Regions from separate parts of the Paenibacillus apis genome, predicted to be linked through region 1. Evidence: riboswitches for the same ligand, from Rfam matches in the RefSeq annotation. Region 1 holds a riboswitch; the other holds the start of a gene.
What was found. Region 1 has a riboswitch for cyclic di-AMP ahead of KI362_RS24460 (C40 family peptidase). Riboswitches for the same ligand answer to the same signal wherever they lie in the genome.
Positions count from the first base shown of each region.

Region 2: another riboswitch for cyclic di-AMP. It lies ahead of KI362_RS11620 (APC family permease); the one in region 1 lies ahead of KI362_RS24460 (C40 family peptidase).

Region 1 is NZ_BORS01000030.1:5,177-10,083, reverse strand. Features, by position in the region: gene KI362_RS24480 (hypothetical protein) at 181-474, shown strand; gene KI362_RS24475 (4a-hydroxytetrahydrobiopterin dehydratase) at 650-949, shown strand; gene KI362_RS24470 (c-type cytochrome) at 1,029-1,391, opposite strand; gene KI362_RS24465 (GNAT family N-acetyltransferase) at 1,549-2,037, opposite strand; gene KI362_RS24460 (C40 family peptidase) at 2,312-2,791, opposite strand; cyclic di-AMP (ydaO/yuaA leader) riboswitch at 2,797-2,932, opposite strand; gene KI362_RS24455 (C40 family peptidase) at 3,171-3,665, opposite strand; cyclic di-AMP (ydaO/yuaA leader) riboswitch at 3,668-3,803, opposite strand; gene KI362_RS24450 (hypothetical protein) at 4,025-4,855, opposite strand; gene KI362_RS24445 (M1 family metallopeptidase) at 4,891-4,907, opposite strand, start outside.
Region 2 is NZ_BORS01000007.1:73,185-78,091, forward strand. Features, by position in the region: gene KI362_RS11610 (HAD family hydrolase) at 1-385, opposite strand, end outside; gene yfcE (phosphodiesterase) at 458-1,003, opposite strand; gene KI362_RS11620 (APC family permease) at 1,021-2,847, opposite strand; cyclic di-AMP (ydaO/yuaA leader) riboswitch at 2,978-3,189, opposite strand; gene thiD (bifunctional hydroxymethylpyrimidine kinase/phosphomethylpyrimidine kinase) at 3,630-4,445, opposite strand; gene KI362_RS11630 (hypothetical protein) at 4,787-4,907, opposite strand, start outside.

The DNA.
Region 1 (4,907 bases):
GTCCTTGAGAGAATTGAATTGGCGTTCATGCCCCTGGGCATCCTTGCTGGGACAGTTAAATTGAAGCCGAATACCAGTTTATCTATTTTATCGACAGAACAGCCTTTTTTTTTAAGGTGCTTTTTCCGGTATAATAAGAATACAGGCCTTTAGGACTGTATAGAAAGGGGTATATTCGCTGTGGGAGTAAAACATGGAAGAGATTATGAATATATTTTGAAGGATTTGACGGAGGCCGTTGGCCGAATCCAGGACTGCTATCTTTTCTTTGAAATGGAAGTATCGGAATGGGAGCAGCTGGATCAAGAGGCGAAGGCCGAGGTGCAAGAGGCGCTGGCTGAGGACTTATTCTATGGACTTGGGTCAGAGCCTGTGATTGAAGTGGGCAGTGCCGTAGTTATACATGATCCGGAAGGGCATCGGATTAATTTTCTGATTGGTGAAGAGGAATTGACCTCGGTCATGTTGATTTGAGGCAGCGGTTTTGGATTCGGCAGGCTGACATGGTAAAATAGAAGCTAACCAAGCAGACACCTCCGGGCTGCATAGCGCACCAGATGATACGTCGTACGCCAGGCATGAACACCGATGAATGTGAATACAATAAACCGATGATAGAATGTATTGAGGTAGAATAGGGGGAACAAAAATGCCGTTTACACCGGAAGAGGTAGAAGCGCATTTGGAGAAGCTTGAAGGCTGGGAGCTGGAAGAGGGACGCTGGATTATACGAAAATATACCTTCTCGAGCTTTATGAAAGGAATCGCCTTTGTCGATGAGGTTGCGGCGATTTCAGAGGCCTTTAATCATCACCCTTTTATCACGATTGATTACAAGACAGTGACCTTGCGTCTGACCTCCTGGGAAGAAGGAGGCATTACGGCGTTGGATATTAAGGAAGCGCATCAATATAATGAGGCATTTGAACGGGAGCGTACGGCTGGCTAGTCCGCTTTGCCCTTCTCCATGATCTGCAAGATGAACGCCCGCCAGGATACGTTATCCGGCGGGCGTATTTATGTGCGAGCTATTTTTTCTCTGACAGCCATAAAGCTACGTTGGCAATTTCCTCTTCCTTCAGCTTATCCTTGAAGGCAGGCATCATCCCACCGCCCTTACCCTTCGTAATAATACTGTACAGTTGATCTGCAGATAGTGTGGAGCCGATATGAGCCAGTTCAGGAGCATTTGCACCTTGAAGCTGATCTCCATGACAAGCGATACAGTTATTATTAACGATCGTCTCGGCTTGCTCTGCATTCAGCGTAACGGCCGGCATTTGAGGCTTCTCTTCCTGGGCGACTTGATCCCGGCCTGGCAAGGTAAACATAAGCGCGGCCGCAAAGATGCAAGCCACCGCAAGTAATCCGCTCATGATCCACTTTTGCATTCCAATTCGTCCCTTCTATGTAAGCTGCTCCTTCCATTATAACGGAACATCACAGCTGATCATAGCTTTTGTGTCAAAAAAAGTAACGAATTTGGTTGATTTCCAAAAAAAACACCAACAAATCGTGATCTTGATCACAGCAGATAGCATAATGAGGTTATCCGCGATATACCATGCAGTAATAGGGTTTGGAGATTCCTCCCGGAGTCATCTTCTCATAAAGGTCTGTAATCACAAACCCGGACTTCTGGTAAGCGCGAATGGCCCGGGTATTCCAGGTCAGCACTTCCAGATCGATCACATCCTGCGGCTTTCTCCGCTTGGCTTCGGCGACAATCACCTTGACGAAGTCTTTGCCCAGACCATGACCGCACAGGTTCGGCCTCATACCTACTCCGAGCCTGGTGACGCCCTCCATGGGAAAATATTGAGCAAACCCGGCAAGCTCATCTTGCGGATTCAGTAAAGAGACGTATTGCTGGGCGCGGAGCGTGGGGTTGCCGAACTCTACATCAAGCGCTTTCATCTGCTCCCAAGGGAGCCAGCTATACACATCATAAGGGGAATCATATTTCCAGGTACAAATATCGGCCCCATGGCTTTCTTCCATTGGTACAACACGAAATGGTACGGCAGGTTGTTCCATCTTTGCGCCTCCTTTAGCGATAGAGAATATATCTTCGACAGGAGTGGGTCCCATTCCTTTTTAAACTCACTCTAACGGGAAATGGGTCGCTTGTAAAGGCGTTTTCGGTTGTTTTGTTTTCCAGAGTATGGGTATATGAAGGGTAAGGTAAGCTCATAAATAAAAAATAGGATATAGCAAGTAACCTTTTTGAGAATTCTTGCGTTTAATGAATGTAGCAATAAAAATACCGCAGTCGATTCCGGCAAGAATCGCTGCGGCAGGATGAACATCATTAGGCTTCTACAGCATACTTGGCATAAGTATATTTGCTGAGGATCCGCTTTGCTCCGACATAACGGTTTTTGTAATAAGAACTGTCCAGACTATCGATCTTGATTCCATTTGATGATGAGGCATGAGCGAATTCCCCGTCTCCAAGGTAAATTCCTACATGGGTGACCCGGCCGCTTGTGCCCGACGTATTAAAGAAGACCAGATCGCCTGCCTGCAGCTGGCTTTTGGCTACGGCTGTGCCCTGTTTGTATTGGGCAGACGAGACCCGAGCCAGATCAATACCAAGCTTCTTAAAGACGTACCGTGTAAATCCGGAACAATCAAAGCCGGTAGTGGTAACTCCACCGTATTTGTACGGTGTGCCATAGACTGAATTGACGACACTGGTCAGTGTGGATTCTCCGGCAAGAGCGCTTCCCGTTCCCATGGTGAACAATACGGTCAGGCTTGTTGCGGCTGCAATGATTGCTTTTCTCAAGATGTAAATGCTCCTTCCAAGGCCTGCGAGGTTAGCTTAAGGATTCGGTTGAAGGTTCCCTATGATCTCTTATGTATAGATCAATTCACCCAAAGTGGTTCCCCCGTTTCCCGGGTGCCGGGAATTCGGCTGTTCTTAGTAGTCTGCACCCGAAAAGAACGACGTAGCTGCAATGGTTACTGCAATGATTACAAAGTTGTTACTATTGCCTAAGTTATTCTACCAAAGCCTATCCAGTCTTGGCAAGCTTATCATAAAAACTGGCTAAAAAAGGTCAATTAGAACTGGTTAAGCCAGCCGGAAACAGGGTAAATAGTCTTAAGTGAATAAAAAAGACCCGCAGTGAATTCATTAAGAATTCCTGCGGGCCTCGTTCGACTTATTCTACATCGTCATGATCCGTAGTATTTTCACTGGTTACTTCTTCGTACTTATCCGTACTCATAATGCGCTTAGCACCAACATAACGTTTCACGTAGTAGCTTTCGCTCAGCTTGCTGATGATAACGCCCTTGGAGGAAGAAGCATGAGCGAACTTACCGTCCCCTACATATACCCCAACATGGGATACTCCCTTACCTGAGGTGTTGAAAAACACCAGATCGCCAACGATCAGCTCATCCTTTTCTACAGCCGTTCCCATCTTGTATTGGGAAGCGGATTGATGCGGCAGCTTAATGCCGATCTTGGAGAAGACAAACATGGTGAATCCGGAGCAGTCAAAGCCGCTGGTAGTTGTACCACCAGAGACGTATTTACTGCCGAGGCCTTCGTCGATAGCGGAATCCAGCTTGGAATCCGCGAAAGCGCTGCCAGCCCCGAGTGTAAACATGATAGCTAAACTTACCGCTGCTGCTGTGAGTTGCTTCTTCAAGGTAAAACTCCTTCCACTGCCTACGAGGTTAGCTTAAGGATTCGGTTGAAGGTCTCCCTATGATCCCTCTGTTACGAGATCAATTCACCCAAAGTGGTTCCCCCGTTCCCCGTGAAGGGAATTCGGCTCGATTTTCTTCTGTCGCAATATTATTTCGACATCTGGAGGAAGATCCCTGCCAAGGATGACAATAATAATGACAAAACTGTTACTGAATTTGCTCTGTTGCTATTGTAGCAAAGGCAAGTATATTTTGGCAATGGCTAAATCGCAAGATTTATAGGCCCAAGCGGCATTCAAGGCCTCCGAAATCACTCGGAGGCCTTGAGGGGCAAGGGTTTTTAAAAAGTAAATTTTTTTTAACCTTTCTGTGACCTAGTATGCCAGAGCCGATATTGAGAGGTTACATTCCAGACTTGGAAGAGACTTCGGATAAAAGGATAGGTTTGCTGTAGGACAAGAGCCAGTATCCCGGTAAAGATCCAGGAGAACAGGCCGAACACCAGGAATATGCCTAGCGTTAGGCTGCCAAGCACGATTGCGATCAAGATGCCCTGGAGCATGTGTCGGAAGCAGATCAGCACAGACGTCCAGAGTCCGGCTTTGAAGAGGTACCCGAATTTGATGAACAGGAGAACTTGATGAATTAGCCAGCCATAGATCAAATAGATCAACAAATATCCGCTAATAAGTAGAAGAGAGGTGAAGTGATTGCTTTCACGGATAAGTGACGGCAATTGATCAAGCAGCCGTGGTCCGATCCAGAAGAAGGGAAGGGACAAGAGCGCCAGCTCCAGCAAGTAAAAGAGGGCCACGGGCCTCCAGAATTCCTTCATTCCCCGGAAGAAGGGAAGACCGCTCTTTCGGGAATCCTGCGGGAGCAGTCCGTAGAGTATGCCGGATTCCAGCAGGGGACTGAGCAGCAGCCGTATGGCAATCATGCCAAGGAGTATCCACAGATATTGATGAACAGCAGCATTATGCTGCAGCTCAAGCTGTGCCTCTAACCCGTACAGCAGACGGCTGATCTCGGTCGGCGGAGGATCGGGATACCGGGATAACACGGCGATAACCGCCATATTTACAATCCGGTAAAGAAAGAAGCCCCATAGCAGCTGATATAGAAACAGGATGATGACAGAGGGAAACTGGCTTCGGACAAGTCCCCATCCTTGTTTAACATAGGTCATAGCATTTCCCTCCCAAGGGTAATTCGGTGATTCCCTTACCATACAAGCAGCC
Region 2 (4,907 bases), on a different contig from region 1:
AATGCTCAAGACCATTGCTCGCAACAAACAACCGAACTCCCCGCTGTTTGAGCTTGGTTAATGTATCGGCCACGCCTGGATAGAGCTCGGTCGGATGAGTCTTTAAGCCGGCAAGCTCAAATTCAAGCAGCAGTTCATCAGCCCGTCGATGAACCGCCTCGCTGCTATCCGGAATCACCTTTTTCCAAATATCCTCCAGCAGCATTCCGAGACAACTAAGCATGAGCTCCTCAGGGGGCGTCGCTCCTTCATAGAGCTTCTCCAGCCTTAACTGCTCAAACACCTGATGATGCACCGGTATGAGCAAGGTTTCCGTCTTAAACAAAGTTCCATCCATATCAAAGATAATCGCTTCCGGCTTTGGCAGCCCTGGCTGAATTGTCATTCCCATAATCCCTCCGTCGATATTTCTTCATCCATGATACCTTGTTTGAAGGGATGTCTCAACGGAATTATTTCAGTTCAGGGAAATCTCTTTGAGGATATTCCCATTAAAGTCCAGCACCTTAAATTCATCAGCTTCCATCAGGCCGTAGGAATGAGGCCATTGCTCCTTGGGAAGTGAGATAGAGCCTGGGTTAAGCAAATATATGCCTTCCCGCTCCTCTGCTACAGGAATATGCGTATGTCCCTGAATAAAGATGCTGCCTGCTTCGAGAGAAGGCAGATTGTCCATGCTGTGAATATGACCGTGAGAAGCAAAAATCCGCCGCCCCTGATCATAGATCTGTACATGATCGCCCATCATCGGAAATTGCAGCAGCATCTGGTCCACCTCAGCATCGCAATTACCCCGCAGCGCAAGAATCCGGTCCTTATACTGATTGAGACGATCAGCTACCTGTGCAGGGGCATATTGCTCCGGCAACGGGTTCCGAGGGCCGTGATACATATAATCTCCAAGCAAAATGATCCGGTCGGGCTTCTCCAGCTCTACCTGCTCAAGCGCCTTATTCAGCCAATATAGCGAACCATGGATATCGGAAATAAACATGAATTTCATTTTCAATAACTCCTTGTTTACTTTTTGAAATGATATGGAACCGTCGTTACAATCAGGTCTCTCCGATACAACAGGAACGCCCGGATCAACAAGCTGGACTGATTGTGAAGCGCATTATGCCATCGTTTCTTCGGAATAAACTGCGGGATCAGAACTGTAACCTGAAAGTTCGACTCCTTGGCCTTGTATTCCACAGTATCGACAAACTTGGTTAACGGCTGGATAATGCTTCGATATTGGGAGTATAGCGTCACCAGGCGAACATCAGGCTGCCAGTGGCTCCATTTTTCTTCAAACCCTTTTTCGCTTTCCTTATCAAAGGCAACGTATACCGCAATGATTTGATCCGGATGGAGCGATTTTGCATAATTCAGTGTATTCTCTACCACATGCGTAATCCCTGCAACCGGAATAACGAACACATTCCCCTCAATCGGTTTATGAGGCTCACAGGAACTGATCCGAAGCTGGTCCCCGACATCCTCATAATGCTTATGAATACTGCGAAAGAACAGGACGATGAGCGGCAGAAAAATCAGCACCGGCCATACCTGTGGAAACTTGGTGATGAAAAATATTATCATAACAAGAAAGCTGATTGCAGCCCCGATGGCATTAATCGTCAGCTTGACTCTCCAGCCCGCAGGCTTCTCGCGGAGCCATTTCACAAGCATGCCGGTTTGAGCCAAGGTAAACGGAATAAACACACCTACCGCATAGAGCGGAATCAGATGCTCGGTTTGGCCTTTAAACATAATAATCAGCAGGATCGACGCGGTTGCAAGAAACAGAATTCCATTCGAATAGCCCAGTCTGTCTCCTCTTACCGTGAACATTCTGGCGATGTATTTGTCTTTTGCCAGATTGACTGCCAACAGCGGAAAAGCCGAATACCCCGTGTTAGCTGCAAGAACCAGAATCATCGCCGTAATCCCTTGAATAATATAATACATGATTCCCCGCCCAAAAGTAGCAGAGGCAATCTGGGATACAACCGTCTCCTCTGTCTTTGGAGAGATCCCATAGTAATAAGCTAGAAATACAATTCCCGAAAAGAGGATGGCCAGTAAAATCCCCATAGCAGCAAGTGTCTTGGCCGCATTGCTCGGGGCCGGAGACTTGAAGTTTGGAATAGCGTTCGAGATCGCCTCTACTCCCGTCAAGGCAGAACTGCCTGAAGCAAACGCCCTTAGCAGCAGGAATAGACTAAGCCCGGCTATCGGCGTGCCAAAGGATGTGTGAAGCTCCGGAGAGATCTGGCCTGTCAGCACCTTATAGAGACCGACTGCGATTGTTAGAAACAAAATAGCGACGAACAAATATACCGGATAGGCCAGCACCGAAGCGGACTCGGTAAGCCCCCGAAGATTCAAAATCGTGATTAGTACGACCAAGAGGCACGCGATCAGAACATTATACCCGTGCAGAGATGGAAATGCTGAAGTAATCGCATCCGTACCCGCCGAAATACTTACTGCGACAGTCAAAATATAATCGACAAGCAAAGAGCCCCCCGCAAGAAGACCGGAATTGACTCCAAGATTCTCTTTGGATACTACATAGGCCCCGCCGCCATGAGGGTAAGCGAAGATAATTTGTCTGTAAGACAGGACAAGCGCAACAAGCAACACCAAAATGCCAACCGCAATCGGAATAGACAACCAGTATGCCGCCGCCCCCAAGGCCATCAATACCAGCAGAATCTGTTCCGGTCCATACGCTACGGAAGAGAGCGCATCAGAGGACAGGATCGCAAGAGCCTTCGTCTTATTCAGCTTCTGCTCACCAAGGTCTTTCGATTTTAAAGGCTGACCGATTAAGACACGTTTGAAGAGTGTAAACATAGATGCAACACCACCAAGAATTAGAATAAAATCTCGGATTGAGGCTGATTGTCCGGTTGGTCTTGTATTTACGCAGCAAAAAACCGCAGAGGAAAGAACCTCTGCGGCCATATGAACTGGTCACAGTATCATCCTCTCTCGAACAACGCTTACGAGGTTAGCTGTCGGATTAGGGTAGTGAGAGTCACCCCTCCGCGGTTGCCTGCCGTACATTAAATCTCCGGTTGATAGCTTCCGCGGATTCACCCCACGCACCTTACAGAATAAAAATCATTCCGCTCAAGGCGCATTCGGTTCCCCCGTTTTCCCCGCCGTGACGAGGAAATTCAGCGAATCAGATATCGAATCCAAGAGTGATATTACTCCTATGGCCTGATAATGTAAATCCTTGAAAATGACATGAAAATTCAGATTTAATTACTTTTTAATCAGGGAAGCGCTTACTTGATTATGGCGCTTTTATTATCTCGGTTTATCCTGCATTTGATTCGTTTTTCTATGGAAACAGAAGAAAGAGGGTGTCACAAAGACGTAGATGGTCAGGGCCCCTTTTTCAATGTGAGGTTACACCGTGGATTGCGAAACAATTGCCGATAAGCACTAAAATTATTGGCGGGCGGCTTCCTCTCGCTCCCCATTGATCAAAAAGCCGCAGTGGACACAAGAAACCAAGGAGTCAAGCGAGAGAAGGCCGCTATACTCCTTGGTTTCTATATAAATATCACTCTATTTTGTTATTAAGGGTGTACAGAATTTGGGGACACCCTCTAAAAATCAAGATATTATTTTTGATTCAGACGGTACCCGCCGTGGAATACCGGCCCGACATATTCATTGAATGCATAACCTGCTCTAATCGCCGCCGTGACAAAATCCTTGGCTTTAGCAACAGCCTCTTTTACGGACAACCCCTGAGCAAGCCCGCCTGTAACGCCTGCGGCAAATGTGCAACCCGCCCCGTGATTATGAGCAGGCTCGATCTTTTCTGTCTCGAATATGACATATTCTGTGCCATCATAGAACAGATCGATCGCTTTGTCGCCTTCAAGTGCCTTTCCGCCCTTTATAACAACATTCGCAGCGCCACGATCATGGATAAGCTTGGCAGCTTCCCTCATATCATTGAGATTAACCAGTCTTCCCTTGCCGGACAGCACGCCTGCCTCGAACAAGTTTGGTGTAACAACCGTAGCGAGCGGAAGCAACAAATCCCGGATTGCATCTGCACTCTCAGGGTTGAGTACTTCATCTTCCCCTTTGCATACCATTACCGGATCAATCACAACATTTTTTTGCTTGTTTTGTTCAATGCAGCTTTTAACGACTTCAGTAATAGCTACGCTGCCCAGCATTCCTGTCTTCATTGCGTCAACAGGGCCTCCGGCAAACACGGTCTTGAGCTGCTCCGCAACCAGTGACGCCTCTATCGGATACACACTGTGGTTCCAGTCCCGGTCTGGATCCATGGTTACGATCGTCGTCAAGGCGCTGAAACCGTAGGTGCCATACTCCTCGAATGTTTTCAGATCCGCCTGTATTCCTGCACCACCGCTGGAATCACTTCCGGCAATCGTTAAAGTCTTAACAATTTTATTCATGGTCATGCTCCCCTTTGCAATTAGCGTAGCGATAGCTAAGCTTGATTCTGCAATCCATTGTAGCATTATTTTCAATGAATTCACGAATTATTTTTCATTTATTTCAATTTGGATTGAGTCGTGTTCAGTTATACTAGATTGATACTCTCATACAACTCAGCAGTTGCATGATCTTGAAAAGCAGAATAAGCGCCCTCGCACAATACGTGAGGGGCGCTTGTTCTTTGATTATATAAGTTGAACTATAGAAGGTTCACAGAAATGGCATAAGTGTGAAATGTTCTGAAGTGAGTAACCACACTTCACACGTTGCTCCTGCGTACGTTCATTAGTTCAATGATTCACACTACGGTTTGCGCCGCATCAATACGCGCTTGTGTGGCATTGAAGCATTTCTTGCACACCTTCAAGGGCTGGCCGGAGCTGGTTGTCTTCGTGTACAGCAGCTTGATTCGCGTGCTT